One region of the Sporomusa termitida genome, then DNA from elsewhere that is predicted to be linked to it. Evidence: riboswitches for the same ligand, from Rfam matches in the RefSeq annotation. Region 1 holds a riboswitch; the other holds the start of a gene.
The links. A riboswitch is a leader RNA that binds a small molecule or an ion and turns the genes downstream of it on or off. The one in region 1 is predicted to bind molybdenum cofactor.
Positions count from the first base shown of each region.

Region 2: linked by a shared signal. The riboswitch ahead of SPTER_RS20395 (sigma-54-dependent Fis family transcriptional regulator) and the one ahead of SPTER_RS13835 (LysR family transcriptional regulator) in region 1 are both predicted to bind molybdenum cofactor.

Region 1 is NZ_CP036259.1:2,921,773-2,925,995, reverse strand. Features, by position in the region: gene SPTER_RS13840 (sodium:solute symporter family protein) at 22-1,515, shown strand; molybdenum cofactor riboswitch at 2,132-2,249, shown strand; gene SPTER_RS13835 (LysR family transcriptional regulator) at 2,428-3,414, shown strand; gene SPTER_RS25680 (methyl-accepting chemotaxis protein) at 3,714-4,223, shown strand, end outside.
Region 2 is NZ_CP036259.1:4,394,804-4,399,026, forward strand. Features, by position in the region: gene SPTER_RS20395 (sigma-54-dependent Fis family transcriptional regulator) at 1-1,842, opposite strand, end outside; molybdenum cofactor riboswitch at 2,193-2,307, opposite strand; gene SPTER_RS20400 (CoA transferase) at 2,662-3,948, shown strand.

The DNA of each region.
Region 1 (4,223 bases):
AAAAAGGAGGAGCTTATTAATATGTGGGGACCGTTAATCATTGCTATTTTGTATTTTGTCATTTTAATTGGTTTGGCGAATTATTTTCTCCATAGCCGCATCAAGAACATGGTTGATTTTTCAATGGGGGGGCAGTCGCTAACCTGGGGGTTGGTTACTTTAGCGTTAGCGCTTATCCCGCATGGCTCCGGACACACAATGTCATTATGGGAGTCGTCCTCGGTAATGGGAGCGGCGGTGCTTTGGTGGCCGATAATCGTTGGCGGGGCCTTTATCCCGATCATGATGTTCTGGACCGGGCCGTGGGTGCGCAATTTAAAAGTAGAAACAATTCCCGAGGCTATGGGGCTTCTCTATGGGCACAAAATGCGTTTTTTACATTGTAGCATACAGATTGGCACCTGGACCGCGATTGCTATGGCTGAAACGCTGGCTACAGCCGGCGCTATTTACGGCTTATGTGCCGGAGTACTTCCGTATCAGCCCTGGTGCATTATATTAGCTTTTCTGTTAATGATTGGGTACATTATCTTTGGCGGGGTATTAGAATTGGTATGGATAAGTACGATCAACGTCATAGTAATGACGGTCGGCTCCTATCTTGCCTTGTTTTTTCTGGGAACGTGGCTTGCTGCTAATGTTGGCGGCTGGGAAGGTATACTCGCCACCTATGCGCAAGTCGATCAATTATGGAAATTTGATTTATTTAACTTCTCACCGGAAACTTTATTCCAGGTCATAATACCGGTAGCTGTATTGCATATCTGTGCAGGTGGTGTTGCTCAGGGGATGTATATACCGCTCTTATCGGCAAGAACAGATGAAGACTGCCGGAAAGGCTTCTGGATTTGCAGCTTGACCAATGTTCTTACCTGTTTTCCGTGGGTGGTTATAGCGCTGTGTGGTATGGCAATTCCGGCGTTTGCCGCTATCGGCCCTAAACTGATTGTCATGGAAGTTGCCTTAAAAACGATGCCGCAGTGGGTTTATGCCTTGCTCATGGTTAGCTTACTCACATCCGTATTGTCAACAGGCAGTGCTATTATCATGGGGAACGCAACCGTATTTGTTAACGACATTCTCAAAGGCGCTTGTAACCCGGCAATGTCTGATAGCACCAGGCTTAAGCTGATGCGGCCGATGATTCTGGTGTGTGGCCTGCTGGCCGCTGTTCCCGCAATGATTGCCCCCATTTTATTTCCCGTTTTCTTGTGGGCATTTTCCTTTGGCATCCCGTTGTTCCTGATATTTCTATTTGGCTTGATCTGGAAGACCAGTAAGCCGGCTGCCTGGATAACGGTTATTGTTACCTATATTGTGAACTTTTGGTGGACCTTTGCTACCCCGGCCTGGGCATCCGGACCATGGGCCTTGAATATGTACCCGGTAACTTTGTGTTCAGTTGTGTTAGGATTTATTTTATTTGCTGCTCTCCCTGGTGAACCGGGGATGCTGCGAAGAACCAATACTGCCGCTGTTGCTTATGCTTCAGCAGAGCATCCTAACATGAAATAACTAAATTGGAGGGAAGAAATATGTGGGTTTTACAGTTATTTATTCAAGAGCTAGTACTAACGCTGGCAATAGCTTTTATCTTTTATGGTGCATGGCGATTCGCCAATCCAGGGAAAAAATGGTAAAGGAGGAAGGCGAATGAGTGTCGACCTTGGTGTTGCTTCTTATCTTTGTGGCCTAATGCTGATTCTCGGTCTTATTTGCACAGTTGGGCAAATGAGACAAAACTCAAAAAAATAATGTAAGCTCCTTCTCTCTCCGGCTGGAAAGGCTATTGACGGACATCCCTGGTGCTGCTGTTGGCACAGCAGCACCAGGGATGTCTTCCTTTTTTACTCTGTATGGTTATAATAGTATAACTTTCGGCAGACACCTCCGCGACTTGCGGGTCCTTTGGCTTAGCGGCAACAGTACAACGTAAATGTAACTGATGAAACCTAATTAACCTTAGCAACTAAATCCTTCTATGTTTGCTTATGTTAGCGATGGTGATTGACAGTGCTTGGTAGATGTATTAAGATAGTTGTAATCACAGGCATCTGTTTGTTCTGGCATATATTGGTCATGTCCGTTTTGCCTTGTGCTATCATTGCAGAAATAATGCTTCGATAAACTGAATTAGATACTACTCCTTAGCCGATTTACCTAACCCCTTTGGCATGGTAGCCGGCCGACCGGTATAGTGGGAAACTGCTATGCTTCCCTATTTGGAAAGGAGTGCAAGAAAAAAAGGTCAGCGCAACTTACGCGTCTATTTTGGGTTGCCTGTGTTGTGTTGACTTAGAATTATTGCCAAGTCCTTTTCTAAAAATAGAAGGCCTTGGTATATTTTTTTACATTATCAGAAAGTATATCCTTTCTCTTTTCGTATTAAAACACGTTGCATATGAGAGGCGGGTGAGGGGCAAAAAGATGGATATTCAAAAATTGAAGTACTTTATTTCGGTGGCGGAATGTTTGAATTTTACCGATGCTGCTGTGCAGGCCGGTGTTACGCAATCGGCAATAAGCCAGCAGATTTCAGAATTGGAAAAAAAATTAAATGTACAATTGATAATCCGGAATAAACGCCCGTTGGAGCTAACCTGGGCGGGGAAAGTATTGTTAAAAGAGGCTTATGCTTTACTGGCTGTGTCTAATGAAATAGCAAGTAAGATTGAGCAAGCAGTTAAGGGAATTTCCGGATTTTTGAAAATAGGTTTTTTAGGCGGCGTTGAGAAAGCGATCCTGCCTCAGGCAATTAGAGAATTTCATCAAAAATACTCTAATATTCATATTACACTGCAGCAGTACAATTGGATGAAGATTAATGAAGCGCTGATGCGGGGAGCATTAGATGTTGGCTTTACGCTATCCTGTCAATTACATAGTTTTCCTGATCTTGTTGGTCACAGACTGTTAAGTGATGTGTTTTGCGTGGCCGTTAATCGCCAGCACGTATTGGCAAAAAAAGAGAAAATTGATATATCAGAGCTTACTAATGAACCGTTCGTCATGTTCAATCAGCAAGCAGATTGTCTGCTGCATGATTTAACTTATCGAATATGTGGTGAAAGTGGCTTTACTCCCAATGTAGCTAACTACAGTCAGGACTTAGCTTCGTTGTTATTTATGGTTGAAGCCGGTGTGGGGGTGATGGTAGTTCCGGGCCCTGTTCGTGAAGTCGCCGGCCCTGAAATCTGCATTATTGAACTCAGTTATCCGCAACGATGCTTTGATGTAATGCTTGCTTGGAATCGAAAGCATTTAAACCCGGCAATTCCATTTTTTGTTAAATGCTTTTCCGGTTCCCATGCAGCCTTAACAGGTAATACAGAAATGGGCAGCTCTCACGAGCTGCGGCAATATAATTGTTATGGTAAACAAGAAGTTGTCGGTTGTTTGTCATCAGGCCTGTAAGGCGATTGTTAAATAAAAGCAGCAAAAACGAAGAGCAGCCTGCTATATGCGGGGCTGCTCTTCGTTTTTTAGTATTTTTGTGCTGCCGGCGGAGACCAAACTTGATTTGGCACGTTTATTGCTTATAAATAGAGGCATAGGGGCTGAAATAAACTCCGGCATTGATATGCAGAATTCACCAATTTATATTTGAGTTAAAGCCACCAACGCTTTGTTTACTCAGGACAATGCTCAGCTGTGGCTGCTGCCGGGATTAAACAGCTCCCTATATACTAGCGCAAAAGAGGGAAGTATTGATTATGGATAAAACATTAGAATCACTTATTTTATGTATGCCTATTATACAAACGGTGCTGCCGTTTGACTCAATGGTCGTTATTGCTGATAGAGACACCTTTCTCTACTATCGGCCAGGCAAAAAGATGCAGCACGAGTCACCTGTCGGTAAAGCTGTGAGCAAAGGCGATGGCATGTGGGAAGCCATAACCAGTAAAATTACGCAGGATATTGTAGTGTCTAAAGACGTATGGGGCTTTCCGTTCCGGAGCATTAGTGTGCCTGTCATTAATGAAACCCGTGAAATCGTCGGCGCAATAGGGTTGGCGTGTAGTTTAGAAACCCAGGAAATTCTGCATGCGGTTGCCCAAACCATCGCGGCAGCATCTGAGCAGGTGGCGGCATCAAGTCAGGAACTGGCAGCTAATGCGGCCTTGCTTAATAAGCGATTAGAACTGCTCGGGGTCACCGGGCAATCTATGGTACATAATATTGGCAAGTCAGACGCTATCCTTATGTTCATTAGAGATATA
Region 2 (4,223 bases), 1.5 Mb from region 1:
GACAGGAGTGGGAGAAGCGTTTACTATTTCATCCGGAAGATGTTCAGGATAGATAATACCGTCAGTGTTCATGCACACCGCATAGGAGATTGCGTTACTTAACTGGCGAATGTTCCCGGGCCAGTTATACTGCAATAATATATATTTCGCCGCGTTGCTTAAAATAGGTTTATCGATAGACTCCGCATTAGAGTAAGTAGTAATAAAGTGATCCATCAGTTGAACAACGTCTGAGCCTCGTTCCCTTAATGGTGGTATATTGAGCTTAAATACGGATATACGGTAGTATAAATCCTCCCGGAATAATTCTTTCTTAACTAGTTCTAACAGATTTTTATTCGAAGCGGCAACCAAGCGGAAATCAACAGGAATGTAGCGGGTACCGCCCAAGCGCATAATCATTTTATCTTCCAATACCCTAAGCAGGACGGCCTGAAGCGCTACAGGCATATCGCCAATTTCATCAAGAAAGAGCGTACCGCCGCTGGCTTGTTCAATTTTCCCGGGTTTGCCGATGCGTTCGGCGCCGGTAAATGCCCCTGGCTCATAACCAAATAATTCGCTTTCGATTAGATTTTTGGGAATTGCCGCACAGTTTACGGCTATAAAGGGGCCATCCGGCCTGCTCTCATTATGGATTGCCTGGGCAAAGACCTCTTTGCCTGTTCCGCTTTCCCCTTGTATAAGTACATTAAAATTGTAGCGGGCAAATCTTTTTGCCAAACTTTTTAATTTTAAGGATTGGGGAGAAGTGCCTACTATGTTTTCAAACGTAAATCTCGTTGTAAAACCATTGCCTGAATACCCTTTAAGTGTTTGGTTAACTGGTTTAAGCGTTATTAAGTAACCTATATTATTATTATTATAATTCTTTATTGGCTGGATCAGGCCCGAAAATAATTTTTGCTTTGTTTTTTTAATACTAATATTAGTATTTATACTGGGTTTTTCGGTCTCGAAAATAGACTGGACAAAAGGCTTGTTTTCAATAATGTCGCTAATCTGTGAACCTACAAGTTCTTGGGGAAGATGCTTGAATATTGCATCGGCAGCTTCGTTAGCTTTTGTAATCACCCCGCACTCGTTAAGCATAATCATAGCATCTTCTGTGCCTGTAAGCGCAATATGAAACAATTCCTTATTTACTGAAAGCTGAAACTCCTTCTGTATTGTTTCCGCCATAATAACAGCAAGGCCCAGTGAATATGGATTTTGACGGTCAAAGCGCGGGCTGCATATAGTCAGCGTTCCTTCCAGATTGCTGTTCGCGTCAAAAATAGGCGCAGATGAGGCAGAAATATTATTAAATATTCGGCAGAAATGTTCGGGTCCGCAAAGCTGAATGGGAGTCCTAAAATGTATACACAGATCATGCGCACAGGTTCCGATAGTTTCCGCTGTCCAAATTGTACCCGGACTAATGCGGAACTTATTTTTCCCCAAAGCGTGAACAACACGAAGAATAAGGCCATTTTCATCGCTTAGGAAAATATAGGACTCAATAAGGGACAGCATATTTTCCAATTGGGAGATATAGGGGCTTGCGGCTTGAATCAAAAAGTTTTTTTCTTTAATTCGGTTTTCGAAAGAAACTGCATCCATAAGGGGCGGATTACTATAAACTAAAGGGTCAAGACCATTTTCACTTGATCTTATCCATGACTCTACTATTTCCGGCCGAACCAGGCTAACTTGAGCTGGCGTAATTTTTTTTTGGAGCAAATCCATTTTCTGCTGCTTAATATTCTCTATAAGAATATTATTCTCGGCATTAATGCGTTGAGCATTGATATTATTTAAATTTTGTATAATGGGGCTGATTAAATATTCCAGAGGTTGCATAATGACGCTCCCTTTCTTACCTGTACTTTTCTCCTGGTTTCCTTATCCCCCTATCCATTGGCAAAATTGTCGTATTTATTTCAGTTTTCTTTCTATTTTATCGCTGGAGTGGCTGCAAATAAAAAATCAGCTTTGCCAAATTCAGCTTCCTTTCAACAGGGAGTACTTGAAAAATAACCTGGCAGTTCCTCCGGTCCGCAACTGCCAGGTTAAGCCGTCCGCCCTTTGTGTTGCTTCCAACCGGTATTCTTGGTAATAAACCGTATGTCTCTAAACGACACAACACAACTCCAAGCAGGCCGGCTTGTGCATGTATGGCTTGCAGAATCGAGATGCAAAAAAGCAAAGGAAGTCCCCCGGAAGGACTTCCTTTGCTCAAAGGCAGGCATGAAAATTACTTCTCACACCCTTACGGTCATCACTTCCCCCTGAACTGGAAATGATGACTCGGAACTCGCTCTTCATCTATAATGTTCTATTTTTCATTATGGGATAAAATACTGCTTTGTTTGATAATTCTATTCTACGGGCCAAGTCAGGCTATTGTCAAGATATTATTAATCAATTTGGGACACGGGTATGTCACAATTAAGAAATTATGTCCCAGCCTAGCTAAATAAGGCGCATATTTTTGGGGTTTGACCTATGGCACAATACTTGCATCAAATTATATAGTAAGCCGCACGGTTCGCATTGCTATTTGGCTTAGGTGTATTCCCGGTTATTATCAATAAAAATTAACTAGATAAGGGGTGGTTCATGTCAGTGAAGCGTGGTTTTGTTTTGAGGAAAAAATAAAATAGAGAGGACATGATGAAAATGAATCGTTGGGAAAAGCTTGAGCACAAGCCAGCGCCATTGTTCGCCCCTGCTTTTGGACCACTTGCGGGAATAAGGGTATTGCTCAATGGAACGGTTGTGGCGGCTCCCTTCTGTGCTACGATGATGAGTGACTTTGGCGCCGAGGTAATTGCGCTTGAACGGCCCAAAGTAGGCGGCGATCCTGCCCGCCATCAGCGACCGCAGATTGCGGAAGGAAACAAGCATATCGGTGGCGGCTGGGTGCAAAACTCCAGAAACAAACTAAGTTTCGCACTGGAGACCAACCTGAATATACCGGAATCCAGAGAAATCTTTTTGTCCCTGATTAAGAATTCTGATGTTTGGATTGAAAATATGGTTTGGATTGACAAGCTGGGTATCTCCGACGAAATGCTAATGGAGGTCAACCCCAAATTAGTTATCTGCCACATTAGCGGTTACGGGACTTCTGGCTTTGGCGGTGATCAAAGACAAATAAACCGACCCGGCTATGACCCCTTGGGGCAATCTGAATCCGGGTGGGCTTTGCTGCAGGGTTATCCTGACCGTGAGCCCTACTATGCGCAGCAGTATATAGGCGACTACCTGACAGGTTTAATCGCAGTCAATGGCATCCTGATGGCTTATATGAATGCGCAAAAAACCGGCAAGGGCCAAAGCATCGATGCTAGCTTGACTGAAAGCTGGATGAGGCTGATGGATGACAACTTTGTACTCTGGACCACTAGCCAAACCCTCAAACACAGACAGGGGATTATGCAAACCGCTTTCCAGCCGGCCGGTGTTTTTGAATGTGGAGACGGAGGCTATATTAATCTTGGTTCCTATGGCAAAACAGCTTACAATAACGTATTAAAAGGCTTTGGCATCGACTCGGAGAAATACTCCTACGAAGAATGCAGCAGCTCACCTGAAGCAGTTGCCAGTCCGTTGGGCCGTGAATTGGATGGTATTTTCAAAAAATTCTTCAAGGAACATACGGCCCAGGAAGCAATAAACATCTGCATTGACAACAAGATCTCAGCAGCACATATTAAAACCGCTGAGGAAGTTTACAATGAACCCCACTGGCACCTGAGAGGTGACTGGGTAAAATACACCGATCAGACGCTAAACAAGGACGTTGAAGCCTTTGGTATTATACCCAAGCTCTCAGAAACCCCGGGGCAGGTATGGCGTGGCGCCCCGGCCCTGGGCCAGGATACTAGCAGGGTACTTACCGAACTTCTTGGCTACAACGAAAACGAAATTGAAGCCTTAAAAGGCAAGGGGGTAATTGATTAAAGCATTGTTTTTAAAAAACAGCTAATAGCAGCGTACAGCAATGAAGGGTTGGCAGCGGCATAGTCGCTCCAACCCCGTTTCTTTATTCTATATTATACTGCAGTAGACAAACATGGCTAAAAATTCGCAAGCATAATTAATTTGGGACACATGGTTTCACAAATAAAAATGTTTGTCCCAAAGCCCAGTTTGACTGGCGAAAACCGGGGTTTTATCGTTTGGCACAATACTTGCAACATTAAAAAGAATGTAGAATGCATACTGCTCTTTTGTCG